Regions from separate parts of the Brachybacterium tyrofermentans genome, predicted to be linked through region 2. Evidence: predicted binding sites of a transcription regulator. Region 2 holds the regulator's gene; the other holds the start of a gene.

Region 1 (15,087 bases), on a different contig from region 2:
CAACAGCCAGTTCGTGGGGCTCACCGTGGCCGAGGACATCGCCTTCAGCCTCGAGAACCAGCAGGTCCCGCGCGCGGAGATGCCCTCGCGGATCAGGCGCGCCGCCGAGCTCGCCGGGATCGGCGACCGCCTGGAGGACGCCCCGCAGGCGCTCTCCGGCGGTCAGAAGCAGCGCGTGGCGATCGCCGGCGTGCTCGTCGACGACGTCGAGGTGCTGCTGCTGGACGAGCCGCTGGCGAACCTCGACCCCGCCTCCGGGCGCGCCGCCGTGGAGCTCCTGGACGATCTGCACCGCGATCACGGCCGCACCATCGTGATGGTCGAGCATCGCCTCGAGGACGTCCTGCATCGCGACGTCGACCGGGTTGTGCTCATGAGCGACGGGCGCATCATCGCCGATGCCGCGCCCGACCAGGTCCTCGCCTCCGGCCTGCTCGAGGAGCATGGCATCCGGCCCCCGCTGCACGTCACCGCCCTGCGCTACGCCGGGGCGCCGGTCACGGCCGCGCAGCGACCCTCGCGCAGCACCGACATCGCCCTGACCACCCAGCAGGTCGAGGCGGTGCGCGCCTGGGTGGAAGAGGGGTCGCCCGACGACGGCTCCGCCGACGCGCAGCGCTCCCGGGACGAGCGATCCGGGGATGCCGGCATCGCGCTGGACCTGCGGGACGTGCGCTGCGAGATCCCCGTCGGCCCCGACCGGAGCTCCGTGGTGCTCGAGGGCATCACCGCGCAGGTGCGCCGTGGAGAGATGCTCGGAGTGCTCGGGTCCAACGGCGCCGGCAAGTCGACCCTCGCCCGCGTGATCTGCGGCTTCGAGAGCCTCAGCGGCGGGGAGCTGCGCATCGGCGCCGCCGACGCCCGCGGCTGGAGCCTCGCCGAGCGCGGCGAGCACATCGGCTTCGTGCTGCAGGAGCCCGGCCAGATGCTCTCCCGGCCGCTGGTCACCGAGGAGATCGCGCTGGGACTGCGGGCCCGAGGCATCGGGGAGGACGAGATCGCCCGACGCACCACCATGGTGCTCGAGGCCTGCGGGCTCGCCCCGTTCCGCTCCTGGCCGGTCTCGGCGCTCAGCCACGGCCAGAAGAAGCGCGTGACCATCGCCTGCGTGCTCGCGCTCGAGCCCGAGGTGCTGATCCTCGACGAGCCCACCGCCGGGCAGGACTTCGCGCACTACACCGAGTTCATGGACTTCCTGCGCACGCTCCACGCCGCCGGGACCACGGTCCTGCTCATCACCCACGACATGCACCTCGCGCTCGAGTACGCCGACAGGGTGCTCGTGCTCTCGCAGGGCCACCTGCTGGCCGACGAGGACCCCGCCGTGGTGCTCACCGATCCGGCGCTCAGCGCCCGCGCCGACCTCGTGACCACCGGGCTGTACGACCTCGCCCGTCGCTGCGGCATCGAGGACCCCCACCGTCTCGTGCACCGCTTCGTCGCCGAGGACCGTGAGGTCCGGGCCGCCCAGGGGGATGCCGGATGAGCAGTCCGCTGCTGGGATACGTCGACCGCGAGGGGCCCCTCCATGCCCTGTCCGGGGTTTCGAAGCTCGCCCTCGCCCTCGGCGTCGTGCTCGGCGCGATGATCGGCTTCGACGTGCGCTATCTCGCCGCAGTCGCGGCCGGTTCCCTCGTGCTGTGGGCGGTCTCCGGGGTGCGGCTGCGGGACCTCTCCGTGGTGCTCTGGCTGATCACGATCTTCATGGTGCTCAACAACATCGGGATCTTCCTGTTCGCACCGGGCTACGGCACGGAGCTGTTCGGCACGCGGCACCTGCTGCTGGACGGGCCCTGGCGCTGGGATGTGACCTCCGAGCAGCTGTTCTACCAGCTCGCCGTCACGCTCAAGTACTTCGCGGTGCTGCCGGCCGTGCTGCTGTTCGTGGCCACCACCCGGCCGCCCGAGTTCGCCTCGTCGCTCGCCCGGATCGGGGTGCCCTACCGGTTCGCCTACGCCATCTCCCTCGCCCTTCGCTACATCCCCGACGTGCAGCGCGAGTTCCGCACCATCTCCCAGACCCAGCAGGCGCGCGGACTCGACACGTCCCGCGGCGCCGGCCTGCGCACCCGGCTGCGGAACCTCAGCTCGGTCCTGATGCCGCTGCTGCTGGGCACCTTCGACCGCATCGAGTCGGTCTCCGCCGCCATGGAGCTGCGCGGATTCGGGCGCGGGAGGCGTCGCACCTGGCTGGTCAGCACCCCCGTGCGCGGCCGCGACGTGCTGGTCATGCTCATCGCGGTGGTGCTCGTGGCAGTGCCGGTCGCGCTGCTCGTCGTCAACGGCGGGCGGTACTGGAACCCGTTCGCCTGAGGCGGAGAGGGCCACGGCGTGATCGCCGTGGCCCTCTCCGTCACGCTGTGGTCGACGCCGTCATGCTGTCGACCTCCTGCTCAGCGGGCGGCCGGTGTCATTCGCTGGACATGCCCAGCAGGTTCGGGATGAACATCGAGATCTGCGGGACGAAGACGATCAGCAGCAGGCCGATCACGAGCGGCACGTAGAACGGCAGCAGACGCCTGATCACCGGTTCGACCTTCATCCGACCCACCCGGGCCCCGACGAACAGGATCACTCCGACCGGCGGGGTGATCGTGCCCAAGCACAGGTTGAAGGTGATCATGAGGCCGAAGTGGATCGGGTCCACGCCCAGCTCGAGCGCGACCGGGAGGAAGATCGGGGTGAAGATCAGAATCGCCGGGGTCGGGTCCATGAACATGCCCACGACGAGCAGTGCCAGCATCATCAGCAGCAGCACGATGATCGGGGAGCTCGAGACCCCCAGCAGTGCGGTCGCGATGAACTGCGGGATGGTCGCGTAGGCGAGCACCCAGCCGAGCACCCCGGAGACCGCGATCAGCAGCAGCACCACGGCAGTCGTCCGCGTAGCCGAGAGGATCACCGCGGGCAGCTTCTTCACGGTCAGCTGACGGTAGATGAAGCCCAGCACCAGGGAGTAGACCACCGCGATCACGGCGGACTCGGTCGCGGTGAAGAACCCGGCCACCAGACCGCCGATGACGATGACCATCATGAAGACGGCGGGGACGGCGGCGAGCAGAGTGCGCAGTGCGGTCGCGAGGGTGAGCTCGCCGCGTGCGGCACCGTTGTCGGACCCGACCAGCGCGGGGTTGCGCTTGGCGGCCAGCCAGACCATGACGACGCAGGCGAGCATCCACACCAGGCCCGGGCCATACCCGGCGGCGAACAGCGTCGCGACCGAGGTGGAGGACACCAGCGAGTACACGATCAGCGTGTTCGACGGCGGGATCAGCATGCCCGAGGGGGCGGAGGCGACGTTCACCGCGGCGGCGAAGGCCGGGTCGTAGCCCTCCTTGCGCTGGCGCGGGCCGAGGATGCCTCCGACCGCCGCGGCCGAGGCCACGGCTGCGCCGGAGACGGACCCGAACAGGGCGTTGGCGACCACGTTGGTCTGGGCGAGGGAGCCGGGCATCCGGCCCACCAGCACCTTCGCCGCGTCGATCAGTCTGGCGGCGACGCCGCCGGTGTTCATGAGCTGCCCTGCCAGCACGAAGAACGGGATCGCGAGCAGGGAGAACGAGTTCGCGCCGGTGAACATCTGCTGGGCGGAGACGAACACTGCGGGCTCGAAGCCGATGACGGCGATGAGCGCCACCACGGAGGGCAGCCCGATCGCGATGGCGATGGGGGCGCCGATGGCGATGAGGACGAGGATGCCGATGATCAGGATGATCCCGGCGAGCATCGCGGGATCCATGATCAGTGCTCCTTCTCGGTGTCGGTGCGAGAACCGGGGCGTGCGGTGGTATCGGTCCGGACGCCCTGGTCGAGGTGAAGGTCGTGGTCCGGTTCGACGTCCTGGTCCTCGACGACCGCGGCGGCGGCTGCGGCGCCGGAGCTCTCGGCCGCCTCGTCGTCGGTCTCCTCGAGCGGGGCGAGCTCATCGCCGCGCAGTGCGAGAACGAGGTCCTCGAGAGCCAGGAAGGCGATCATCGTGCCGGTGACGGGCAGGGCGAGGTACATCAGCCCCACGGTGAAGGGGAAACCGGGGATCACCTGGTCCCAGGACATCGACATCCCGCGGATGCCTCCCCAGACCATGACCAGCACGGCGAAGGCGAGCGTGCATCCCTGCACGAGGACGATGAGCACGTGGCGGGCGACGCCCGGGGCGCGCAGCGCCAGGAAGTCGACGGCGATGTGGCCGCGCTCCCCGAAGACCAGCGTGGCGGCGAAGAGGCTCAGCCACACGAACATGTATTGCGCGGTGACGGTGGTCCAGGGGCTCGGTGCGCCGAGGACCTGGCGGGTGAACACCTGCCAGACCACGACCAGCACGAGCACCGAGAACAGCACGATGCACAGCACCTTGAGGACGTTGAGCAGTCCTTCACGGATCAACAGCATCAGGCACCTTCCTTCTCGCTCACGGCGCGGATCGCGTCGTACAGGGCGATGTCTGCGGGATCCTCGAGGATCGACAGCCCGGTCTCCTCGATGATCGGCAGGAACACGTCAGGATCGGGCTCGGTGATCACGACACCGCGGTCGAGCATCTCCTGGGTGGCGTCGGCGGTCTGCTGCTTCCAGATCTCGACGAACTCGCTCTGGGTGACGGCCCAGGCCTCGCGCAGGGCGTCGGCGTCCGCCTCGTCCATCCCCTCGAGGAGGTCTGTGTTCGCGAGCATGAAGTCGAAGCCGACGAGGTGGTTGGTCATCGTGAAGTGCTTGGCGACCTCGTAATGGCGCTGGGTGACGTAGGAGATCTCGTTGTTCTCCGCACCGTCGAGCACGCCGGCCTGCAGGCCGGTGTACACCTCGCTGTAGGCCATCGGGGTGGGCACCCCGCCCATGTTGGTGATCAGGCGCAGGAAGATCTCGGACTCCTGGACGCGGATCTTCATCCCGGCGAGGTCCTCGGGGGTCTCGATGGGACCCTTCGTGGTGTAGAGGTGCCGACCTCCCTGCGTGTATCCGCCGAGCACGGAGAGCCGCTTCTGCGGCTCGAGCGAGGCGAACAGCTCGCCGACGATCGACTCGTCGAGCATGACGCGGTTCTGGTGGTCGATGTCGTCGAACACCCCGGCCACGTTCATCGGGAGGAAGCGAGGCGAGGAGTTCTCGATCTGGGTGCCGGAGATGACCGCCATGTCGATCGCGCCGTCGGAGACCAGCTGCACCGTCTCCTGCTGGTCGCCCAGCGAGTTGTTCGCGTAGACGCGGGCACCGTAGCGGCCGTCGGTGGCCTCGGCGATGCGCTCGCCGAAGGAGATCAGCGAGCCGTAGCTGGGGTGCGACTCCGCCTGTCCGAGCGAGATGGACAGCACCCGGTCCACGTCGGTCACGGCACCCTCCTGGGTGGCGCAGCCCCCGAGCAGGGCGGTACCGGCACCGAGGACCGGGAGGGACGTCAGGAATCTCCGACGTCCCACTCCTTCCCGGGCTCCGTGACGGGGACCGGCGAGCGAGCGGGCAGCTCCTCGACGGCGGGACGATGGTGTTCGCACTGCATTCCTCCTCGAATGACGTCTCCGGACCGCGGTGCAGCCACGGCACGGACGTGCACTCGCCGCCGCGATGCCGTGTGCGGCAGCGGCCCGCGAGCGCTCCGGGGCCGAGTGGCGATGCGTCGAGGGGACTCCTGCGCAGGAGCCCTCACCGGCTCGTTGTCGAGCCCGAAGGCGACAATGCCCGGTCGCATCGCGTGGTCGACCCCGGTCAGGGTGCCAGGAGCTGAGAAACCGGTCTCAGGCGTTGCCGAGCATTGCCATCGCAGGGGGTGGTGAGATGAATCCCGCCGGCGCACCTCGCCTGGCATGCTGGAGCGCATGGCGACGCCACCCAGCACTGCCGCCCACGCTCCCGCACGGAGCACACCTCCGATCGGCGTGCTGCCGGCGGCGGGCGTCTCAGCCTCTGCCTTCCTGCTGTTCGGTCTCCAGCTCGCCGGGTGGGGGCACGGGGTGCTCCTCCTCGGTCTGCTGGCCGCCTTCCTCGTGTCCCGGGAGCTCGGCAAGGACCTCTCCCTGATCGGCCTGGGGATCGCCATCGTCTCGACCACCTCGGTGAAGGCGGATGTGGACTGGGACCGGTTCTTCACCATCGGCACCGTGCTGATCCTCGCCGTCTCCGCACCGCTGCTGGTGGACCGCCTGGTGCTGCGTCGCCGAGCGATCCGCTTCCCCTGGCTCTCCGGCGGGACATGGAACCGCTGGCAGATGGGATATATCGTCGCCGTCCCCGTGCTGGGCTGGCTGATCCTGCCCTACTACTTCATCACCTCGGGCGCCTACGAGAACTGGCCGCACATCACCGATGGCGGCGCGCTGGCACGGTTCTTCGTCGGCGTGAACTTCGTGGGCACCTGGGACGAGCTGTTCTTCATCTGCACGTGCTTCGCGCTGCTGCACCGCCACTTCCCGCTCTGGACGGCGAACGTCCTGCAGGCGGTCATCTTCGTCTCGTTCCTGTGGGAGCTCGGCTACCAGGAGTGGGGGCCGCTGCTCACCGCCCCCTTCGCGCTGCTGCAGGGCTGGCTGTTCTCCCGCACCGGCTCGCTGCTGTACGTGCTGATCGTGCACCTGCTGTTCGACGTGATGGTCTTCCTCGCCATCGTCCACGCGCACAATCCGGGCGTGGTCCCGATCTTCCTCGTCTGAGCCGAGCGGGGCCTGCTGGGCGGGCCGAGCTGAGCTGGGACGGCTGGGCTGGGCTGAGCGGGGCCGGCTGAGCCGAGCCGGCTCAGCGGCCGGCGAGCACCTCGCGGATCGCGGCGAGAGTCGCCGGGATCCCGGTGCGCGCGGCCTGCTGACGCAGAGCGATCTCCTCCTCGGCACGGTCGCCGTAGCGCTCGGCGAAGACCTCCTCGAAGTACGACGTCGTGCGCGTGTACTCGGTCAGCTCCGTCCCGCCGGCCGCGGTCGGTCGCAGCCGGTACCCCCACTCCGCCCGGCCGGGCCCCACCGACCAGGCGAAGTGCTCGCCCGGGGTGGCCACGATGACCTCCGACGTGGTCTGCCAGGTGCGCTCCGGGGTGTGGTTGAACCCTGTGAAACGGGCACCCACCCCTCTCTGCTCGTCCTCCCACTCGCACCTGAGGCACTGCTGGCTCCACTCCCCCGTCCGCGTGACATCGCTGAGCAGCGCGTACACCTCGTCCGGCGCGGCCGGAACGACGATCGAATCCTTCATCTCATAGGTCATGGCGCCATTGTCCCGTGGCCGGAGACACCGCGGAACAAGTGAGCAGTCCGCAATCTCGGCTGGCGTCCCGCAGGCGGATCCCGGATCCTGACGCCGCAGGGGCGGCCGATCTGCTCTCGGGGGCGGGCCGGCCAGCTGCCGATCTGATCTCGGATAGGGGCAACGGCGTCGAATGTCGTCAGCGGATGGTGCGCCGCTCACCCCGACCCGGCACCGCCCCTCAGCCGCCCTCAGCTCGTCCCTGCTGCACAGCGGGATACGAGCTTTCGTCTCCCGGCGAGGGCTCACGCTCCCCTGAGCCGCGAGCCCTCGCCCGGTGACGACAGTTCGTACGAGACACGGAGGATGTCTCAGGGACCGCTCGGGCGGCACAACGGCCAGGCACCCAGGGAACGCTCCGGCAGCACAGCGGGAATGCACCCCGAGGCACAGTGAAGGGCCCCGATCCTCCGGAGAGGATCGGGGCCCTTGACGCTCAGGAGAGCGGTGCGTGATCAGCCCTGGGACTGTTCCCGCCGTGCCGGTCCCCTGCCGCGGGGAAGCCCGCGACAGGTCGACCAGCAGGGGATCACATCATGCCGCCCATTCCGCCCATGCCGCCCATGTCGTCGCCGCCACCGGCCGGGGCCTTGGGCTCCGGCTTGTCGGCCACGACGGCCTCGGTGGTCAGGAACAGGCCCGCGATGGACGCTGCGTTCTGCAGCGCGGAGCGGGTGACCTTGACGGGGTCGATGATGCCGGCGGCGAGCAGGTTCTCGTACTCACCGGTGGCAGCGTTCAGACCCTCGCCCACGGGGAGGTGGATGACCTTCTCGGCCACGACGCCGCCCTCGAGACCGGCGTTGACCGCGATCTGCTTGAGCGGGGCCTGGATGGCGACCTTGACGATGTTCGCACCGGTCGCCTCGTCGCCGACGAGCGAGAGCTTGTCGAAGGTGTCCTTGCCGGCCTGCAGCAGCGCGACGCCGCCACCGGCGACGACGCCCTCGTCCACAGCGGCCTTGGCGTTGCGCACGGCATCCTCGATGCGGTGCTTGCGCTCCTTGAGCTCGACCTCGGTCGCCGCACCGGCCTTGATGACGGCCACGCCGCCGGCCAGCTTCGCGAGGCGCTCCTGGAGCTTCTCACGGTCGTAGTCCGAGTCCGAGTTCTCGATCTCGGCACGGATCTGGGACACGCGACCGGCGATGCGATCGGCGTCGCCGGTGCCCTCGACGATGGTGGTCTCGTCCTTGGTGACGACGATCTTGCGCGCCTGGCCGAGCTGCTCGAGACCGGCGGTCTCCAGCTTGAGGCCGACCTCCTCGGCGATGACCTGGCCACCGGTGAGGATGGCCATGTCCTCCAGCATCGCCTTGCGGCGATCGCCGAAGCCCGGGGCCTTGACTGCCACGGACTTGAAGGATCCCTTGAGCTTGTTGACGACGAGGACCGCGAGGGCCTCGCCCTCGATGTCCTCGGCGATGATCGCGAGGGGCTTGCCGGCCTGGATGACCTTCTCCAGCAGCGGCAGCAGGTCCTTGACCGAGGAGACCTTGGAGGACAGCAGGAGGATGTAGGGATCCTCCAGCACGGTCTCCTGGCGCTCGGCGTCGGTGACGAAGTAGGGCGAGATGTAGCCCTTGTCGAACCGCATGCCCTCGGTCAGCTCCAGCTCGAGGCCCATGGTGTTGGACTCCTCGACCGTGATGACGCCTTCCTTGCCGACCTTGTCCAGCGCCTCGGCGATGAGCTCGCCGATGGCCGGGTCAGCAGCGGAGATGCCCGCGGTGTGAGCGATCTGGTCCTTCGTCTCGATCTCCTTGGCCTGCTTGAGCAGGGTCTCGGAGACCGCGGCGACGGCCTGGTCGATGCCGCGCTTGAGCGCGATCGGATTGGCGCCGGCTGCGACGTTGCGCAGGCCTTCCTTGACGAGGGCCTGGGCGAGGACGGTGGCGGTGGTGGTGCCGTCGCCAGCGATGTCGTCAGTCTTCTTGGCGACCTCCTTGACGAGCTCGGCGCCGATGCGCTCGTAGGGATCGTCGAGTTCGATCTCCTTGGCGATCGACACGCCGTCGTTGGTGATGGTGGGCGCGCCCCAGGACTTCTCGAGCACGACGTTGCGGCCCTTGGGACCGAGGGTGACCTTGACGGCGTCGGCGAGCTGGTTCATTCCGCGCTCGAGACCGCGCCGGGCCTCTTCGTCATAAGAGATGAGCTTGGCCATTGTGGAATCTCTCCCGTGTGGTGTGGTGTCCACCCGACCCTGTGCCCGCGACGGACGAGACCCCGCACCGTGTTCATGTCCCACGGCGCAGAGCCCCTCACGGGGCCGGAATGTTCGTGGCCGGTCAGCAGTGTTCTGCTGTCCGATCAGGCTCACGACTCCCGAGCGCGGCGACACCCGGAGGTGCTGTCACTCTCGATCATCGAGTGCCAGAACATCATAAGCACTCGGAGCCGGAGAGTGCTAACTCCAGAGGCCCGGATCCCACCATTCCGCTCTGGGCCGACCGGAATCACAGCAGACAGCAGAACGCGCGCCGCCCGTTCCGGTGGGAAGAGCGGCGCGCGTCCGAAGTGCTGAGTGCGGCGGCGATCAGCCCTCGTCGCCGCCCTCCTCGTCGTTGCCGGACTCCGGATCGTCGACGGCCACGTAGGTGATGCGGGCCTCGTACTCGTCGCTCTGCCGGGCCTCCCCGGCACCGACCTCGTCCGCGAGGGCCTGAGCCGTCTCGGCGTCCTCCTGGTCGTGGTAGAAGACCACCGGCTCCTGCTGGACGTTGTCCGCGGTGCCCACGCCGACCTCGGCCCAGTCCGAGTCCTCGAGCGTGGACTGCCACCTGCCGGCCAGACCGTTGATCCCTCCGGCGTTGATGACCTGGATCGGGATGGACTTGTCCGCCTCGGGGGCGGGAGTCTCCTCCTCCGTGGTCTCCTCAGCAGGTGCTTCGCTGGACTCGCTCGCGGCCGGCGTCGTCGGATCCTGAGCGCGCTCGTCGCCGTCGCCGCCTCGGCCGCCGATGAGGAAGAGCAGCACGATCAGCATCACGAGCGCGGCTCCGATGATGATGATGTAGAGCAGGTTCTGGCGCCAGAACGGCTCCTCGGCGCGATGCGCGCCGTGGAAGGACACGGCGTCGGCCTCGTCATCGAATCGGTCCGGCGGGAAGGGATACTGGGAATCAGCCACGGCCCCATTAAACCTGCTTCGCGCGGTGAGGGTGTGGAGCACACGCCCCGTCGGCCGTTCCGTCGGGCGGCGAGGACGGTCCCTCAGGCGACGCGACCGGTGCCGCGGCTCGGCGCGGCACCGTCCTCGGAGGTGCGTCGGCCGCGCAGCCGGTTGACCACGGCCGGTGCCGCCCGCAGCGCCGCCGGATCATCGAGCAGCGAGTTCAGGCGCACGTAATAGGCCACTTTCGAGATCCCGATCTCCTCGCGGATCGCGCGCTCCTTGGCGCCGACGTAGCGGAAGGTGCGGGATTCCAGCGCGAGGATCATCCGGTCGCGCTCGACCAATCCGCCCTGCGGACCCGGAAGTGATTGGTCGCTCACGTCGTCCGGCGCGTCACCGCGGCCGGCGCCGGGCTCGGAGCCCTCCGCAGGGTCCCCCAGCAGGCCGACGTCCCCCACGCCACCGCCCCTCGCGGCACCCATGTCGTGATCCGGTTCACGGCCCGGCTCGCGGCCCGTCCCGCGCTGGGCGCGGTCGGGATCCTGGGCAGGGTCGACGGGCATGGGTCGAGGCTACGCGGGAGCGGGCCCCTCCCGAATCCGGCTCGCCGCACCGCCCCGGGCGGTGGAAGACTGCTCACATGCCGACCCCGCTCACCGAGACCATCAGCACCGATTGGGCCCGCGCGCTCTCCCCCGTCGAGGGCCGGATCCATGCTCTGGGCGAGTTCCTGCGCGCCGAGATCGACTCCGGCCGCGGATACCTCCCTGAGGGCGATGCGGTGCTGCGGGCCTTCACCCGGCCGATGTCGGAGGTGCGCGTGCTCATCGTGGGCCAGGATCCCTACCCGACCCCGGGTCATCCCCTCGGGCTCTCCTTCGCCGTGCACCGCGACGTGCGGCCGCTGCCCCGGTCCCTCGCGAACATCTATACCGAGCTGGAGAGCGACCTCGGGATCCCGCGGGCCGCGCACGGGGACCTCACCGCCTGGCAGGACCAGGGCGTGCTGCTGCTGAACCGGGTCCTGACCGTGACTCCGGGAGCTCCTGCCTCGCATCGCAAGCAGGGCTGGGAGCAGGTCACCGACGCGGCGATCCAGGCACTGGTCGCTCGAGGCGGGCCGCTCGTGGCGATCCTGTGGGGTCGTGATGCCCAGTCGCTGATCCCGGCGCTCGGCGAGGTGCCCTACGTCGCGAGCCCGCATCCCAGCCCGCTGTCCGCCTCCCGCGGGTTCTTCGGGTCTCGTCCGTTCTCCCAGGTCAACGAGCTTCTCGAAGCACAGGGCGCCTCCCCGATCGACTGGCGGATCCCCGAGTGACGACAGGGCCCGACGGCGTACTCCGCGGCACCTCGGAAGCGCACTACTGTAGGGGCACGCCGAGCGCCCGGCCCACCCTCACTGCCGCGGAGGATCCGATGCCCCTGAACCCCAGCCAGTTCTCACCCCAGGGTCCCGGGGTCGACTACGACCCCCACTGGTACCGCAAGGCCGTCTTCTACGAGGTGCTCGTGCGCGCGTTCGCGGACGGCAACGGGGATGGTACCGGTGATTTCACCGGCCTCATCGAGCGCCTGGACTATCTGCAGTGGCTGGGGATCGACTGTCTCTGGCTGCCGCCGTTCATGGCCTCCCCGCTGCGCGACGGCGGCTACGACATCGCCGACTACGAGGCGGTGCTGCCGGAGTTCGGGTCGATCACCGACTTCGAGCGTCTGGTCTCCGAGGCCCATCAGCGCGGCATCCGCGTGATCATCGATCTGCCGATGAACCACACCTCGGACAAGCACCCGTGGTTCCTGGAGTCCCGCTCGGATCCCGAGGGCCCGTACGGCGACTTCTACGTCTGGTCGGACACCGACGAGAAGTACTCCGAGGCCCGCATCATCTTCGTGGACACCGAGGAGTCGAACTGGTCCTTCGACCCGGTGCGCCGCCAGTTCTTCTGGCACCGCTTCTTCTCCCACCAGCCCGATCTGAACTTCGAGAACCCGAAGGTCCGCGAGGCCATGTTCGACGTGGTGAGGTTCTGGATGGACAAGGGCATCGACGGGTTCCGGGCCGATGCGATCCCCTATCTCTTCGAGGAAGAGGGATCCGACGGGGAGAACCTCCCTGCCACCCACGACTTCCTCGCCGAGCTACGCACCTTCGTCGACGAGCACTGGCCGGGCCGGGTGATCGTCGCCGAGGCCAACCAGTGGCCCAGCGACGTCGTGGACTACTTCGGGACCGACGACAAGCCCGAGTGCCACATGTGCTTCCACTTCCCGGTGATGCCCCGCCTGTTCTATGCCCTGCGCGAGGGCAGCGCCCGGCAGATCATCGACATCCTCGAGGACACCCCGGAGATCCCCACGGGCGCTCAGTGGGGGACCTTCCTGCGCAACCATGACGAGCTGACCCTGGAGATGGTCACCGGCGAGGAGCGCTCCGCGATGCTCGGCTGGTACGCACCGGACTCCCGGATGCGGGCGAACGTCGGCATCCGTCGGCGCCTCGCACCCCTGCTGGACAACTCCCGCGGCGAGCTCGAGCTGATCCACGCGCTGCTGCTGTCGCTGCCCGGCTCCCCGTTCCTCTACTACGGCGACGAGATCGCGATGGGCGACAACATCTGGCTCACCGATCGCGACGCGGTGCGCACCCCGATGCAGTGGACCCCGGACCGCAACGCCGGCTTCAGCGAGATCACCGACCCCGGCAAGCTGTACCTGCCGGTGATCCAGTCCCTCGTCTACCACTACGCCACCACCAACGTGGAGGCGCAGATGGCCCATTCGAGCTCGCTGCTGCACTTCGTGCGCTGGATGCTCGCGGTGCGCAAGGAGCACGAGGCCTTCGGCATGGGTGCCTATCGCAACGTCCCGGCGGACTCCGACCGGGTGCTGGCCTTCACCCGCACCTACGACGGCGCCGAGCACGGCGAGGAGGCGTCCTTCCATGCGGAGACCCTGCTGTGCGTGTTCAACCTGTCCGGGCAGCCGGTCACGGCGAGCCTCGATTTCGGAGGGCTCGCACGGCGCACCGTGCGTGATCTGTTCGGGGGCCATGAGTTCCCGCCCGTCGCGGAGGACGGCTCGCTGACCGTGATGCTCGGGGCGCACGGCTACTACTGGCTGAAGGTGCGCGAGCTGCACCCCGACGGGGAGCCGATGACCGTCACCACCGCCATGCCGGTGATCGCCGCGGAGGAGTGATCATCGTGCTGGACGTCCTGGCGGTGCCGGCCTGAGGTCGCCGCGGGGGATGCACGGCCATGCGGTGCGTCACGCGGCGCGTGGACCGTCGGCCCGTGCCGACCCGCCCCGGACACTCCCGGCAGGAGCGCTGGTCATCCCGCGCGCGAGCGCTCCGCAGCGGCTGGGCGAGCACGCCGTGGAAGGGGCCGAGGTGGACCGTCGCCGTGCGTGGTGTCAGACTCTCGGGGGTTCTCGGCGCGATCACCCGCGCCCGAACCGGTCCTGGGCGCCCCCGTGAGCCCGTGTCTATGCAGAGGGAGTGGGATGTGACGGAGCCGCGATCAGCCGCAGAGGAAGCACGCGACCCGAGCACGACGCCGGAGCGCCTTCTCGAGCTCACCGAGAAGCATCCCCAGCTGCAGAAGCTGATCGTGCTGAACCCGTCCTGTCCCGAGGTGGCACGGCAATGGATCCTGGCCACGAACCCCTGGGCCAAGGCGGCCTTCGAGGAGTCCTCGAGCGGCGCAGCCGAGGCACCTCGGGCCGAGAGTTCTGACGAGACCCGCGAGGACGAGAGTCCCGCCAGGTCCCGCGAGGACGAGAGCCCCGGCGAGTCCGATGAGTCCGACGAGGGCGGCGACGCCGAGGAGTCCCGCGACTCCGGCGAAGAGCCCGACGAGAGCGATGAGCCCGACGAGGTCTCCGTCTGGGGCGACTTCTCCGAGGACGGGCTCTGGGGAGAGGCGTCCCAGCCCGCCGACGGAGCAGGCAGCCACGCGACGCATCGGGCCGACGGAACGTCATCCACCGGCGGATCCGGACCGGTGAGAGTGCGGGTCGCGGAGGACCGCGGCGTGGTCCCGCTGGGCCCCGTGAACCCTTCCACGTCGCCGTCGAACGCCTCGCCGTCGAGCATCTCGCCGTCGGCCGTCTCACCGTCGAGCGCCTCACCGTCGAGCGCCTCACCGTCGACCGTCGGCCCCGCCGGAGCCGGAGCCGCGGCGGCAGGAGCTGCTGCCGGCGGGGCAGACCGCGCCGCGGGATCGCCCGCAGCGCCTGCCTCGCCTCCCGCCGCTCAGGCCCCTCCCGAGACAGCAGCGCTGACGTCCGGATCTGCGTCGACCGGTCCTGCACTGTCCGGACCGGCACCGACCGGACCCGCGCAGTCCGGACAGGTCTCGCCCGGACCGGTCTCTCCCCCGGCACAGTCACCGTCCACCGCATCAGCCCCGCCGTCGGCCGGGCCTGCGGCAGCCGCACCGGGGCTCGGAGCGGCTTCATGGCAGGGCTCTGCCTCGCAGCCTCAGCACCCGGTGGAGCCGACCCCGACAGCCGCCTACGGTCTGCCGGCGTTCTCCGGCCCGGCTGCGGCGCAGCACGGCGCTGGATCTCCGCCGCCTCCCGCGGGTTCCGAGTCGCCCGAGGGCACCGATCCGTCGCGGCGCCGTCTGTGGTTCGCCGGCGGCTGCTGCCTCCTGCTGGCGATCGTGCTGCTGATCGCCGGCGGCTTCGGGGCCCGCGCCCTGCTGGCCGGCAACGACGACGAGTACCAGCGCGACAGCTCC
Region 2 (15,087 bases):
GCCCGAATCCTGCAGGCGCACGATCTGGACGATTCCTCCGATGCCGCCACCGTGATGCTGCTGCGCAGCTGCAGCGCCCATGAGGCGTACATCCGGTCCTACCGGGGCCGGGTGCGCGCCTCCCACGCGATCGAGTTCCTGCTGCTGGACTCGATCTTCCCGCGCTCGGCGGCGCACTGCCTGCTGGAGATCGACGAGGCGCTCGAGACCCTCGCCAAGCTGCACGGCAGCTCCTTCGACCGGATGGGCACGGCAGAGCCGGGCCGACGGATCGTGGGGCGGGCGGCGGCGAGTCTGCGGTTCCGCTCGCTGGACGACATCGTCGCGGACTTCGAGGACGAGATGGAACAGCTCCAGAAGGTCACCGGGGCGGTCACCCGCGCCCTGGGCACGACCTACTTCCACCCCGCCACCTGACGTCCACCCTGCGACCTGACGTTCCGCCCCGCGACCTGACTTCCGCCCCGCGACCTGATCTCGGCACCGCCTTCCCGACCGCCCTCCGGACCGCGCGCCGAGGTGTGACGTCGGTCCATGGGCGACGGCGGGGCGGGACGGGGCGCGGCCCCCATGAGACGATGAACCGATTGCCCTGCGCAGCCGCGCAGCGGCTCGCTGTGATGAGAGGACGTAAGCCGGTGACCCCGAGGATCGCGGCCGATGAGGCCCGGGACATCCTTCCCGCGTCGACACCCCAGGAGCGGCTGCGGAACTTCTGCATCATCGCGCATATCGACCACGGCAAGTCGACGCTCGCCGATCGCATGCTCCAGATCACCGGGGTGGTCGAGGCACGCGCCATGCGCGCCCAGTACCTCGACCGGATGGACATCGAGCGCGAGCGCGGCATCACTGTGAAGAGCCAGGCCGTGCGCATGCCCTGGCAGGTCGACGGCACGAACTACGCCCTGAACATGATCGACACCCCGGGCCACGTGGACTTCACCTACGAGGTCTCCCGGTCGCTCGCCGCCTGCGAGGGCGCGATCCTGCTGGTCGACGCCGCGCAGGGCATCGAGGCGCAGACGCTCGCGAACCTCTACCTCGCGATGGAGAACGACCTCACCATCATCCCGGTGCTCAACAAGATCGACCTGCCCGGTGCCGAGCCCGAGAAGTATGCGGCGGAGATCGGCCAGCTGGTCGGTGTCGAACCGGACGACGTGCTGCGGGTCTCCGGCAAGACCGGCCTCGGCGTGGAGGACCTGCTGGACCACGTCGTCCGGACCCTCCCGCCCCCGGTGGGCGATGCCGACGCGCCTTGCCGCGCGATGATCTTCGACTCCGTGTACGACACCTACCGCGGCGTGGTCACGTACATCCGCATGATCGACGGATCCCTGAAGTCCCGTGACCGCATCGACATGATGTCCACCGGCGCGCACCATGAGCTGCTCGAGATCGGCGTGAGCTCCCCGGAGCCCCATCCCACCCCGGGCATCGGTCCCGGCGAGGTGGGCTACCTGATCACCGGCGTGAAGGACGTGCGCCAGTCGAAGGTCGGCGACACCATCACCACCTCGATCCGCGGTGCGACCGAGGCGCTCGAGGGCTATGCGGACCCCAAGCCGATGGTGTACTCCGGGCTGTTCCCGATCGATGGCTCCGACTACCCGGTGCTGCGCGACGCCCTGGACAAGCTCAAGCTCAACGACGCCTCGCTGAACTACGAGCCGGAGACCTCCACCGCGCTCGGCTTCGGCTTCCGCGTCGGCTTCCTGGGCCTGCTGCACCTGGAGATCGTCCGCGAGCGTCTCGAGCGCGAGTTCAACCTCGACCTGATCTCCACCGCCCCGTCCGTCGTGTACCACGTGGTCATGGAGGACGGCACCGAGGTGGAGGTCATGAACCCCTCCGACTTCCCCGAGGGCAAGGTCAGCGAGATCAGCGAGCCGATCACGAAGGCCACGATCCTGGTGCCCGCCGAGTTCATCGGCGCCGTCATGGAGCTGTGCCAGTCCAAGCGCGGCAACCTCGGCGGCATGGACTACCTCAGCGAGGACCGTGTGGAGCTGCGCTACACGCTGCCTCTCGCGGAGATCGTCTTCGACTTCTTCGATCAGCTGAAGTCCAAGACTCGCGGTTACGCCTCCCTGGACTACGACGTCTCCGGCTCCCAGACCGCGGATCTCGTGAAGGTGGACATGCTCCTGCAGGGCGAGCCCGTCGATGCCTTCAGCGCGATCGTGCACCGCGACAAGGCGTACAACTACGGCGTCGAGATGGCCGGGAAGCTCAAGAAGCTCATCCCGCGCCAGCAGTTCGAGGTGCCGATCCAGGCCGCCATCGGTGCTCGGATCATCGCCCGCGAGAACATCCGCGCCATGCGCAAGGACGTGCTGTCCAAGTGCTACGGCGGCGACATCTCCCGTAAGCGCAAGCTGCTGGAGAAGCAGAAGGAGGGCAAGAAGCGCATGAAGAACATCGGATCCGTCGAGGTCCCGCAGGAAGCCTTCATCGCCGCGCTCTCCTCCGACGAGGGCGACATGCCCAAGGACTCCAAGAAGAAGTGACGGCCGACGGGGAGTCCAGCCCTCACCGGTCCATGTCCCACCTCAGGAGGAACTCGTGACCAGGAATCCTGCGTCCACGGATCCGGTGGCCACCTCGGCCACCGGATCCGCTGGCACCGTCGCGGCCGTCTGCGTCGTCTCCGCGCTGCACCCCGACGCGGGCGGCGTGGGCACCACGGCGATCGACAAGCGCCCGGTCGACGGCCCGGTGCAGATCGGCGAGCTCGGCCTCTACGCCGATATCCAGGCCGACCGCGCCCATCATGGCGGGCCGGACCAGGCGGTCTACGCCGTGGATGCCGCCGAGCCCGCCCACTGGGCCGAGGAGCTCGGCCGCGAGGTGCCTCCGGGCTCCCTCGGCGAGAACCTGCTGATCGAGGGGCTCGCCGTCGATGATCTCGAGATCGGTGCGCGCGTGCGCGTGGGCACCGCGCTGCTCGAGGCGACCGCACCGCGCACTCCCTGCATGACGTTCCAGCGGTGGATGGGCACCGACGACTTCCGGGCGCAGTACCACCGCCGCGGTCGCACCGGCGTCTACTTCCGGGTGCTCGTGCCGGGCGAGGTGCGCGCCGGCGACCCGGTCGTCGTCGAGCTGACCCCGGGCCACGGCGTGAGCGTCGCCGCGGCCTACGGCGGCGCCCGCGACCGGGACCTCAGCCGTACTCTCGACACCTGGTCGCGGACCAGCGGCGTGGCGTTGCACCGCGAGCTCGCCGCACGCACCGAGCGGCACCTGGCGGGTGAGCGATGAGTTCTGGACCCACCTCCGGGCGCGATCTCTCCGTCTACATCCACGTCCCGTTCTGCGCGGTGCGCTGCGGGTACTGCGACTTCAACACCTACACCGCGACCGAGCTCGGCGGCGGCGGCTCCCAGGCGGAGTATCCGCGCAACGCCATGCGGGAGATGGACCTGACCCTCGCCGCGGACCGCGACGCCGGGTATGACTACGACCGTGTCTCGACGGTCTTCTTCGGCGGCGGCACCCCGACGCTGCTGCCCGCCGATGACCTCGTCGCGATGCTCGACCACCTGCGCACGCTGATCCCGCTCGCGGACGACGCCGAGGTCACCACCGAGGCGAACCCGGACTCCGTCACCCGTGCCTCCCTGTCGCGCCTCGCCTCCGGCGGCATCACCCGGGTCTCCTTCGGCATGCAGTCCGCCGTGCCCTCGGTGTTGCGCACCCTGGACCGCACCCACGATCCCGAGCGGGTGCCACAGGCCGTGGCCTGGGCCCGCGAGGCAGGCCTGTCGGTGAGTCTGGACCTCATCTACGGCACGCCGGGGGAGACTCTCGCCGATGTCGAGACCTCCGTGAAGTCCGCGCTGGCCTGCGACGTGGACCATATGTCCGCCTACTCGCTGATCATCGAGGGCAACACCGCGATGGCCCGCCAGCTGCGTCGCGGCGAGCTCGAGGCCCCGGATCCGGACGACATGGCCGACAAGTACGAGCTGGTCGACGACCTCGCCATGGCCGACGGTCTCTCCTGGTACGAGGTCTCCAACTGGGCCCGCACCGAGGACCAGCGGTCCCGGCACAACCTCGCCTACTGGCGCGGCGGGGACTGGTGGGGGATCGGTCCCGGGGCGCATCGCCATCGCGATGGAATGCGCTCCTGGAACCTGAAGCATCCCAGCCGCTATGCGGCGGCGATGACCGACGGCTCCCTCCCGGTCGCGGATTCCGAGCTGCTCTCCGTGGAGGATCGGCTGCTCGAGCGGATCATGCTCGAGCTGCGGATCGTGGACGGCCTGTCCGTGGACGAGGTCCCCGAGGAGACCCGCCCTCAGCTGGCAGTGCATCGGGATCGCGGCCACCTCGACGCCGACGCTCTCGACGCCGGCCGCGCGGTGCTCACCCGTCAGGGTCGCCTGCTCGCCGACGCCGTCATCCGGGACCTCGTGCCCTGACGTGCTGGCCCGCTGGCCCGCTGGCCCGCTGATCCGCTGACCCGCCGATCCGCTGGCCCGCGATGCGCCCGGTCCGCGTCGGCTCGTCGTCCTCGACACTCCGCTGCCGTGGGGCGACACTGGGGCGATGACGACGCCCACGAGCATCGACGACTTCATCGCCGCGCACGACGAGCCTGCGCGGTCGCGACTGCAGGAGCTGCATGGCCTCGCCCTGGAGGCCGCACCCGAGGCGATCGAGGCCATCAAATGGGGGCACCCTGCGTACCTGCACGCTCAGGGAACGATCCTGTTCGTCATCAGCGCGCACGCGAAGCACACGAACGTCACTGTCACTCCCACCACGCGGCAAGCGTTCGACGATGAGCTCAGCGACGTCGAGACCGGGATGGGCAGCGTGAAGATCCCGTATGACCAGGATGTCCCGAGCGCCCTGCTCCGACGGATGATCGCGTACCGGATCCGCGAGTTCGAGGACGACGGGGTGCTGTGGAAGTAGCGGGGGAGGGGACGGACAGCGCCGGTCCTCGGTCCTCGCTCGTCCGTCGGCTTCGTCCGTCGGCTCTGTTCGTCGCTCCGAGCACCGACGAGGGCCCGACGATCCAGCGATCGTCGGGCCCTCGTCGGTGCTTCCGGTGCAGGTCAGACCGGCTGGCTGGTCACTTCACCAGGCGGAGGTTGAACGGGTAGCTCCACCACTGACCCTGGTTCGCCTTGACGGCGCCGAGGATCGAGAAGACCAGCTGGATCAGGACAGGGATCCCGGCCAGAGGGAACAGCGCCCAGCCGACAGTGAAAGTCAGCACTCCGAATATTCCGATGGCCACCCAGAGGACGACCGTCGCGATGGCGACCGTGATCGCTCCGTTGAGGGCCTCCGCCGCATGGAAGCGGACGAAGCGGCTGCGGTCCTTGTAGACCAGGAAAATGATCAGCGGCCCGACCCAGCCGAGGAAGCCCCAGCTGACCACGTGGCCGAGCGTGACGGCGAGCTGGGAGAACATCGCCCACATGCGGGTGTCGGAGTCGTTGAGGCCCGGGCCCGAGAGCTGCCCCTCGAAGACGCCCTTCGTGCCGGGCGGCGGCACATCGGTGCTCTGCGGGCCGGCCTGCGGGGCCTGCTGCTGACCGTACGCACCCTGCTGGGCGTATCCGCCGTGCTGGCCCGGGCCTGCCCCGGCGGCTGCGGCGTAGGGATCCTGGGCGTTGCCGCCGTCGGCTGACGGGGCGGGCGCGCCGTACGGCGAGGCGGCAGAGGGCTCCGCAGCGGACCACTGCGGTCCCGCTGAACCGGGGCCGTACGGACCTGGAGCGGCCGAGGCCGCCGAGCCGGCAGAGGGGGCGGAGGCACCTGCGGGCTGGGTGCTCGCGGCAAAGGGGTCGTGCGGGTGCAGGGCCGGGTCGGAGGTGGGGCTCGCCTGGTCCTCGGAGTACGGGTTCGAGGCGGCCGGCTGCTCGGGAACGTCGGCGCTGGGCTCGTTGCCGAACGGATCGTGCGGGTGCGGAGTCTGGCTCATGATTCCTTCTTCGACGGGGCCGACCTCGGGGGTCGACCGCTGGCTGATGCAGACAGCCTAACGAGACGATCACGGGGGATCACGGGAGTGGACCGCCGGATCACCTGGGGGTTTTCCCCCGGGTGCGGTGCGTCGGATCGGTGCAGACCGGGTCAGGCAGGATCAGGCAGGGTCCACGGTCACGAAGTCGATGAGCTCCTCGATCCGGCCGGACAGCGACGGTTCGACGTCGGCATAGGAGCGCACCGTGGACAGGATCCGCTTCCAGCCCAGTCCGATGTCGGACTTGTCCGCATGGGGCCAGCCGAGAGCGGCGAGCGAGCCGACCTTGATATCGGTGCCCTTGGGGATGTGCGGCCACTCCCGCAGCCCCACACGGGCCGGACGCACTGCCTGCCAGACGTCGACATACGGGTGGCCGAGCACCGCGACGTTGCCGCGCGCGCCGCCCAGCTTCATGACGTCGGCGGCGATGCGGGACTCCTTCGAGCCCGGGACCAGGTGGTCCACCAGGATCCCCAGGCGGCGACCGGCCGACGGGCCGAACTCCTGCACCCGCTCGACGAGGTTGTCCGCGCCCTCCAGCTGCTCGACGACGATGCCCTCGATACGGAGGTCATGCCCCCAGACCTTCTGGATGAGCTCCGCATCGTGGGTGCCCTCGACCCAGATCCGTGAGGCGCGGGCGGTGCGCGCCGTGGCGCCCTCGACATAGACCGACCCGCTCGCGGAACGCCTGCGCACCGGCGCCTGCGCTCGTGCCGCGGCCCGGGTGAGGACGACGGGCCCGCCGTCGATCATGAACCCGGGGCCGAGGGGGAAGGTGCGTCGGGCGCCCCGGCCGTCCTCGAGCTCGACGATCATCTCGCCGGCGATCTTCTCGACCCGCGTGATGGCGCCGGTGAAGCCGGTCGAGGCCTCCTCGACGACGAGATCGCGCTGCGCGGGGACCTCGCGGGCCACCGGGCGGCGACGATGGTGGGCAGGGGGACCGGAGGACAGCACGTCATGGCCGTACCGGTCGGGGAAGTGATCGGACGCTGCAGGCACGCGCGACACCTTACCCTCGTGGCGAACACCTCTCCGCGAGCACCGCCGGGGACGCGTAGGATTGGCACTCGGCGCGGGTAAGTGCCAGCGGTCCCCGAGGCCGCGGTCGGCCCCGTCGGACGAGACTCGAAGCAACGACGGAACGCAGGGAGGTGGGGGACACGGACGCCCGGAAGCTGCAGATCCTCGGCGCGATCGTCGAGGACTACGTCTCCACCCGTGAGCCCGTCGGCTCCAAGTCGCTGCTGGACCGCCACGAGCTCGGCGTCTCCGCCGCGACGGTGCGCAACGACATGTCCTCGCTCGAGGAGGAGGGTCTGATCCATCAGCCCCACACCTCCGCGGGCCGGATCCCGACCGACAAGGGCTATCGCGCCTTCGTCGACCATGTCGCGACGGTCAAGCCGCTGTCCGCCCCCGAGCGCCGGGCGATCCGGACATTGCTGGAGGACGTCGGCGACGTCGAGGAGCTCCTGGGCCGGACCGTGCGCCTGATGGCGCAGCTGACCCAGCAGGTCGCCATGGTGCAGTACCCGGCGCGGCGCCAGGCCCGCATCCGCCACGTCGAGCTGGTCAAGGTCGCCGAGTCTCTGCTGCTGGTCGTGCTCATCACCGAATCCGGTCGGGTCGATCAGCGCACCGTCCCCGTGCTCTCCCCCCGACCCGCCGAGTTCTACGGCGAGCTGCGCGACCAGCTCAACCGGGCCGTCTCGGGGCGCGAGGTCACCGACCTGCAGCGCCCTCTGACGGACCTCTGCGAGACCCTGCCACTCGTGGACCGCGCCGCTGCCACCGAGGTGGCGGACGCGCTCGCAGCCCTGGCCGCGACCCGCGCGGAGGACCGGATCATGCTGGCCGGGACCTCCAACATCGCCCGCTCGGCCCAGGACTTCGCCCGGGACGTGGAACCGCTTCTCGACGTCCTGGAGGAGCAGCTGGTGCTGATGCGCCTGTTCACCGAGATGCATGCCTCACCGGGTGCCGTCGAAGTGCGCATCGGCGCCGAGCTGCATGATCAAGCGCTGCATCAGGCGGCGGTCGTGGGCGCCGGATACGGGGCAGGATCGCACCTCGCGATCCTCGGACCCAGCCGTATGGACTACGTCGCCGGCATCTCGACCGTGCAGGCCATCGCCCGGTACGTGTCGCGCTATCTCGAATGACCCGGGGGCGTGCACGCCTGGCGCCCCAGCTCCCCGCAGGAACCCCACAGCATCCATCACTGACCGTGCCCGTCCGCCGCGATCTGCGGCCCCGGGCGCCCCGACTCCCCGGTAAGGATCCTTCACCGTGAACGACGACTACTACGAGCTCCTCGGCGTCTCCCGCGACGCCTCGACCGAGGAGATCAAGAAGGCGTACCGGAAGCTCGCCCGGACCCTCCACCCGGACGTCAACCCCGACCCCGAGGCCTCCGAGCGCTTCAAGAAGGTCTCGCAGGCCTACGAGACCCTGTCCAACGCGGACAAGCGCCGCCAGTACGACATGGGCGGCGGCCCGGGCATGGGCGGTGGCGGTGGCTTCGGCGGCTTCGGTGGCAGCGCCGGCTTCGACGTCAACGACATCTTCGACATGTTCGCCGGGGCCGCCGGCATGCGCGGTCGCAACCAGGGCCCCGTGCCCCGCCAGCGTCGCGGCGGCGACGTGCTGCGCCGGGTCAAGATCGACCTGCGCGACGTCGTCTTCGGCACCGAGAAGGAGGTCTCCTTCCGCACCGCGGTGCTCTGCGAGCACTGCAACGGGGCCTGCGCCGAACCCGGTACCAGCCCCACCCGCTGCACGGCCTGCAACGGCAGCGGCCACGTCCAGCGCGTCGCCCAGTCCCTCCTGGGCCAGATGGTGACCATGGCGCCGTGCCCGACGTGCGAGGGCCACGGCGACGTCATCGAGACCCCTTGCACCGTCTGCTCCGGCCACGGGCGCACGCCCTCCGAGCGCTCGGTCACCGTGCGCATCCCCTCCGGCGTCGAGAACGGCACCCGGATCCAGCTGCGCGGCGAGGGCGAGACCGGTGAGGCCGGCGGTCCCTCCGGTGACCTCTTCGTGGAGCTCGCCGTCACCGAGCACGAGATGTTCGTGCGTGACGGGGAGGATCTGGTGATCACCATGGCCGTGCCGATGACCTCGGCGGCGCTCGGCGCGACCATCCCGCTGGAGACCTTCGACGGCGCCCAGGAGATCGATGTGAAGCCGGGCGCTCAGCCCGGGGACGAGATCACCCTCAAGGGCCTCGGCGTGACCCCGCTGCGGCGCGAGCGCCGCGGCGACGTGCGCGTCGTGCTCGATGTCGCCGTGCCCACGACGCTCAGCGACGAGGAGCGCGATCTGCTCCAGCAGTTCGCGGACCTGCGCGGCGACGAGAGCACCCGGCGCAAGGGCCACGGCCCCTTCGCCAAGCTCCGCGATCGCCTGCGCGACCTCTGAGGTGCTGACATGCCCACCACCCCGCCCGGGTTCCTGATCCTCGACGCCGCTCTCGAGACGGCGCGCGAGGGTGACGCTCTGACCCTGGGCGGGGACGAGGGCAAGCACGCCGCCAAGGTGGCCCGCATCGGGGTGGGGGAGCAGATCCTGCTCACCGACGGGCCGGGCCATCAGGTGCTCGCCGAGGTGGCCGCCGCCCGCAAGGAGGCCCTGGACCTGCGGTTGCTCACGGACCCGGCGCCCGCGGTGCAGCGACTGCCGCAGCTCGCCCTGGTCCAGGCGCTCGCGACGGGCGGGCGCGACGAGCAGGCCGTCGAATCCGCCACCGAGCTCGGGGTGGATCGGGTGGTGCCGTGGATCGCCCGCCGCTCCGTCTCCGTGTGGCGCGGCGAGAAGCTCGCCAAGGGTCGTGCGCGCTGGACCGGCACGGTGCGGGCCGCCGTGAAGCAGTGCCGTCGGCCCGGGATCCCCGTCGTCGACGCCCCGGCCACCACTCGCGAGCTCGTCGCCGACCTGCGTGAGCGCTCCGCCGCAGGCAGCCTCGTGCTGGTCCTCCACGAGCAGGAGTCCGTGGGTCTCCTGGAGCTCGCCGACGAGCTGCGGGCCGCGAGCGAGCACGGGGTCGAGGAGATCGTCGTGATCGTGGGGCCCGAGGGCGGCATCGACCCCGAGGAGCTCGACGCACTGCGCGAGGCCGGAGCCCGCTCGGTGCTGCTGGGACCCGAGGTGCTGCGCTCCTCGACCGCCGGGCCCGCGGCGCTCGCGGTGCTCAGCGGGCTCCTCGGTCGCTGGGGCTGAGCCTTCCTCGCCCTGCCCTGAGCTTCCATCGCCTAGCGCGCGTCGCCGCTCAGATCGGAGCTCGGACGTCTCGCACGCCCCGATTCCCTCGATTCGTGTCGCTCGTGGGACGTTTCTGAGGAATCGGTGCTGGCGGCGTCTGGCTCGGGGTGAGCAGGGGCTGTGGTGCGGTTTTCCTTCGATTCGTGTCGCTCGTGGGATGTTTCTGAGGAATCGGGACAGAGGTAGGGGCAGAGGTGGGGAGCGACGCCGGGACGTCGCGTCGTCGGTCCGCGTGAGTCCCGTGCCGCGGCACAGGCCCCTCCGAGCCCTGTTCGCCGTGTGAGGCAGGCCACGGTTGTGTAGTGTCATCCGCTATGCGCCGCGTCGACACCTGCCACGAGTCCCCGGCGACCGCAGATGGGACCGGTGAGCGGCGATGATCCTCGCCGAGAACCTGGTCAAGGAGTTCAGCAGGCCCCGTCGGGTCGAGGGCAGGATGTCCGGCCTGCGGTCCTTCTTCAGCACGCAGAAGATCACCACGCGGGCGGTCGACGACATCTCCCTGCGCATCGACGACGGGGAGATCGTGGGGTACCTCGGCCCGAACGGCGCCGGGAAGTCCACCACCATCAAGATGCTCACCGGCATCCTCGTGCCCACGTCCGGGCACATCGAGGCCGAGGGGATCGTGCCCTGGAAGGACCGGCGCACCAACGCCCGCACCATCGGTGCCGTGTTCGGACAGCGCACCCAGCTGTGGACAGATCTTCCGCTGCGCGAGTCCTTCGAGCTGATCGCGAAGCTCTACGGGCTGTCACCCGAGGACTATCGCCGCTCGCTCGACGTCTTCGTGGACCTGCTGGACATGGGCCCCTTCCTCGACACCGCCGTGCGCTCGCTGTCGCTCGGGCAGCGGATGCGCGGGGACATCGTGGCCGCGATGCTGTACCGGCCGCCCGTGCTCTACCTCGACGAGCCCACAGTCGGACTCGACGTGGTCGCCAAGGCCCGGATCCGGGACTTCATCGGGGAGCAGAACCGCTCCGAGGGGACGACGGTGCTGCTGACCACGCACGACATCTCCGATATCGAACAGCTCGCCCGGCGCGTGATCATCATCGATGAGGGCCGGATCCTCTACGACGGCGGGCTGGACAGCCTCCGGGCCCGCTACGCGCCCTTCCGGGAGATCCAGGTGAGCGCGCCCGAGATCCCGGAGTCCCTCGAGATCGAGGCCCTCACGCTGACGACGCTTGTCCCGGCCGGTGAGGAGATGCGCGCGACGTTCCGCTTCGATCCCGCACAGATCGCGGCCCCTGCGGCGATCGGCCGGCTCACCAACGCGCTGGAGATCACGGATCTGTCCTCCCGCGAGCCGAACGTCGAGGACGTGATCCGCCGGATCTACACCGACCGCGGGGTCGAACCGGCCGCCGCCGGTCCGGGCTCCGCAGCTCCAGGCACCGGAGTCCCGGGCGCCCCGGGGCAGCGGTGAGCGCGCCCGCGCAGCGGCTGTCCGCTCCGCAGGTCCGCGTCGCCCTGCGGGCCTCGGTGGGCCATGCGGCGCGGTCCCAGTTCGCCTTCCGGGCGTCCACCTGGACCGGGATCGTGGCCTGCGTGCTCCAGGTGATCCTCGTGCACCTCGTGTGGACCGCCGTCTACGGAGGGCGTCCGGACGTCGCGGGCGTCGCCCAGGTCGACGCCGTCACCTATGCCGTGCTCGGCGTGCTCACCACCACGCTGTTCCAACCGTTCATGTTCGACTCCCTGCTGGGGAGGCTTCGCACCGGGGCCATCGCCTTCGACGTCATGCGGCCGGTCTCGGCCGTCCCCGTGGCGCTGGCCCGACAGCTGGGCGGCACGATCGCGCAGCTGCCGGCCGCAGCAGCTGCCCTCGTCGTGGGCCTGGCGCTCGGGGCGATCGCCCTGCCCGGCTCCTGGGTCTCCGGCCTCGCGTGCCTGCTGTCCCTGGTCCTCGGTTTCGCGATCGCCCTGATCGTGAACTTCACCGTGGGGCTCGTGGGCTTCTGGACCCTGGAGACCGGTGGCGCCTTCCTCATCTACCGGATGCTCGCCCAGTTCTCCTCGGGCGCCCTGATCCCGCTGTGGTTCATGCCGGACTGGCTCACGAGCATCCTCACCCTGCTGCCGTTCTCCGCCCAGGTCTTCGTCCCGCTGTCGATCTATGTGGACCGAGATCCCGGGTGGCACACGGTGCAGGCGATCGGGCTGCAGGCCCTGTGGATCGTGATCCTGCTCGCCCTGGCCACCCTGGTGTGGCGGCGAGCCATCCGGCGGCTGGTGATCTTCGGTGGCTGAGAACACGATGCCGGACGCCCAGAGCGCACGACGGTCGCTCGCCCGTCCCGTCCCGACCTGGCGCACCTACGGCATCCTGCTGGGGGCCACCTGGCGGAGCATGCGCGTGCACCGTATGAACCTGATCCTCACCTTCCTCGGCAGCGCTGCCCTCCAGGGGACCCAGCTCGCCTTCATCGGCGTGCTGCTGGGCGCGTTCGGCACCATCGCCGGCTGGGACGTGGCCGAGGTGGCCTTCCTCTACGGGCTGCGGCTCACGGCGCACGGCGTATGCACCATCAACTTCGGGCAGCACCGTGCCAGCGCGCAGGTGGTGCGCAACGGCGACTGGGACCGCTATCTGCTGCGCCCGGCTCCGCCGCTGCTGCAGCTGCTCACCCGCTTCTTCAGCCCCGGGACGATCGGGGACCTCGTGCTGGGCGTCACGATCCTGTGCGTCGCGGCGACGTCGATCGATATCCGCTGGGCCCCGTGGACAGTGCTGTACGTGGCGCTCGCGGCGATCAGCGGCGGGCTGGTCGAGGCCGGTCTGCAGATCGGGATCTCCGGCCTCGACTTCACGATGGGGCCCACGACCCGCGTGAAGGACACCATCGACCGGGTGCTGACGGACTTCGGCGCGTATCCGATGACGATCTTCGGCACTGCGGGAGCCTGGCTGCTGACGTTCCTGCTCCCGCTCGCGTTCATGGCCTATCTCCCGGCCGCGCTCGTGCTCGACCACACCGAGGAGCTGGTCGTGCCGCTGTGGCTCGCCCAGCTGTCACCGGTCGTGGGTCCGCTGGTGCTCGTCGGCGGCATCGCGGTCTTCCGGCACCTCTCGAGGTACTACGCGAGCCCCGGGCACTGAGCAGCTGGCCCGCGAGGGCTCGGAGCGCGAGAAGGCCCCGCCGACGCGATGCGCCGACGGGGCCCGGAGAGCGGGGGTCGGGTCAGCCGACCGGGGCGAGGGCGGCCTGCTCGAGGGAGACGAAGGCCTCCTCGAGGGCTGCAGACTTCTCGTCGGTGACGAACAGCTCGCCCTCGACCGAGAGGTCCTCGCGGAAGCTGAGGCCGATGCTGCCGACGACGTCGGCATCCAGCCGTCGCATGAGCGCCTCCAGGAGCGGGAGCACCTCGCCCGCGGCGCCCCAGCCGTAGCCGACGAGCAGCGTGGGCAGCGCCGACCACTCGGCGTAGAGGAAGTCGATCGCGTTCTTCAGGGCACCGGGGTAGGAGCCGTTGTACTGCGGGGTGAGGATCACCACGGCATCCAGTGCGCCGATCCGTTCGCCCCAGGTGCGGCCGTGATCGGTGGTCTTCTCCGCGCCGGACTTCGGGCTCGTGGGCTCGTCGAAGGACGGCAGGGCCATCTCGCGCAGGTCGATGAGGTCGATGTCGAACCGGTCGTGGGCGGAGTCGGCGACCCACCGGGCCACCTTCTCTCCGACACGGTTGGGGCGGGCGCTGCTGATGATGATGCCTAGTTTCGTCATGATGGTTAAAACTTCTCATATCCCTCGCGGACTCCCAAATGGGATGTGCGCAGACTCGCTCCCGTAGACTCGCCGCTATGGGAAACACTGCCGCCGCGCCGTCCGACCCGGACTGCGTCTTCTGCCGGATCGTGGCCGGAGAGATCCCCGCGGAGCGGGTCCATGAGGACGATCAGGTGATCGCCTTCCGCGACCAGGCCCCGAAGGCTCCCGTGCACGTCCTCGTCGTCCCGCGCGAGCATCACCGCGACGTGCTCGAGCTCGTCGAGCATCCGGAGCTGCTGGCGCATGTCACCTCCGTGGGCGGCACAATCGCTGCTGACCTGGGCGATGGTGATTTCCGATTGATCTTCAACACCGGCGCTCATGCCGGACAGACCGTATTCCACGTGCACGCGCACGTCCTCGCGGGCGGGTCGCTCGCAGAAGGAGAGATGTGACGGATCTTGGCTGACGCCCTGACCCCGACGCCCGGCCGCGCCCCCGAGGTGCTGGAGCAGAAACTGGCGATCCCGGACCATCTGAGCCCCTTCCAGGTGCTCGGAGAGAACGATCAGGCACTGGCCGCGCTCGAGGATGCGGTGCCCGACACAGACGTTCATGTGCGCGGGCACGAGGTCACCCTGCGGGGCACCCAGGACGCCCTGCGTCGTTCCGAGAACATCATGCGCAGCCTCATCGACCTTGCCGGCACCGGCCAGGCGGTCACCACCGAGGCCGTGCAACGAGCCGCGAACCTCTACGGTGACGACCGCGGCTCGGGTCAGAAGCTCGACAAGGTGCTCTCGCGCACGGTCCTCTCCTCCCGGGGCCGCACGATCCGACCCAAGACGCTCGGCCAGCAGAAGTACATCGAGACGATCGAGTCCTCGACGATCACCTTCGGCATCGGCCCCGCCGGCACCGGCAAGACCTACCTCGCCGTGGCGATGGCCGTCCAGCAGCTGCTGAACAAGCAGATCACCCGGATCATCCTCACGCGGCCCGCCGTCGAGGCGGGGGAGAAGCTGGGCTTCCTGCCCGGCTCCCTCAACGAGAAGATCGATCCGTACCTGCGGCCGCTCAACGACGCGCTGCACGACATGCTCG

What was found. Region 2 encodes HrcA, which represses chaperone genes, less so after heat shock. Its sites were predicted from a motif close to TTNGCACTCGNNNNNNNCGAGTGCNAA; they were not measured.
Region 1: groL (chaperonin GroEL) is a predicted target of HrcA. The motif match lies at 9,578-9,604, and genes of this name have one in related genera.

Annotation. Positions count from the first base shown of each region.
Region 1 covers NZ_BAAAIR010000034.1:10,553-25,639, forward strand. The annotation lists gene ABD093_RS07720 (ABC transporter ATP-binding protein) at 1-1,486, shown strand, start outside; gene ABD093_RS07725 (energy-coupling factor transporter transmembrane component T family protein) at 1,483-2,313, shown strand; gene ABD093_RS07730 (TRAP transporter large permease) at 2,411-3,739, opposite strand; gene ABD093_RS07735 (TRAP transporter small permease) at 3,742-4,389, opposite strand; gene ABD093_RS07740 (TRAP transporter substrate-binding protein) at 4,389-5,327, opposite strand; gene ABD093_RS07745 (CPBP family intramembrane glutamic endopeptidase) at 5,811-6,641, shown strand; gene ABD093_RS07750 (SRPBCC family protein) at 6,724-7,185, opposite strand; gene groL (chaperonin GroEL) at 7,754-9,391, opposite strand; gene ABD093_RS07760 (LytR C-terminal domain-containing protein) at 9,764-10,357, opposite strand; gene ABD093_RS07765 (DUF3263 domain-containing protein) at 10,441-10,905, opposite strand; gene ABD093_RS07770 (uracil-DNA glycosylase) at 10,983-11,660, shown strand; gene treS (maltose alpha-D-glucosyltransferase) at 11,759-13,540, shown strand; gene ABD093_RS07780 (variant leucine-rich repeat-containing protein) at 13,849-15,087, shown strand, end outside.
Region 2 covers NZ_BAAAIR010000037.1:85,690-100,776, forward strand. The annotation lists gene ABD093_RS09525 (alpha-E domain-containing protein) at 1-417, shown strand, start outside; gene lepA (translation elongation factor 4) at 621-2,513, shown strand; gene ABD093_RS09535 (MOSC domain-containing protein) at 2,569-3,267, shown strand; gene hemW (radical SAM family heme chaperone HemW) at 3,264-4,433, shown strand; gene ABD093_RS09545 (iron chaperone) at 4,561-4,932, shown strand; gene ABD093_RS09550 (DUF4870 domain-containing protein) at 5,093-5,950, opposite strand; gene ABD093_RS09555 (DUF3097 domain-containing protein) at 6,113-7,009, opposite strand; gene hrcA (heat-inducible transcriptional repressor HrcA) at 7,153-8,163, shown strand; gene dnaJ (molecular chaperone DnaJ) at 8,291-9,424, shown strand; gene ABD093_RS09570 (16S rRNA (uracil(1498)-N(3))-methyltransferase) at 9,434-10,222, shown strand; gene ABD093_RS09575 (ABC transporter ATP-binding protein) at 10,641-11,699, shown strand; gene ABD093_RS09580 (ABC transporter permease) at 11,696-12,523, shown strand; gene ABD093_RS09585 (ABC transporter permease) at 12,516-13,373, shown strand; gene ABD093_RS09590 (NADPH-dependent FMN reductase) at 13,456-13,998, opposite strand; gene ABD093_RS09595 (histidine triad nucleotide-binding protein) at 14,076-14,438, shown strand; gene ABD093_RS09600 (PhoH family protein) at 14,445-15,087, shown strand, end outside.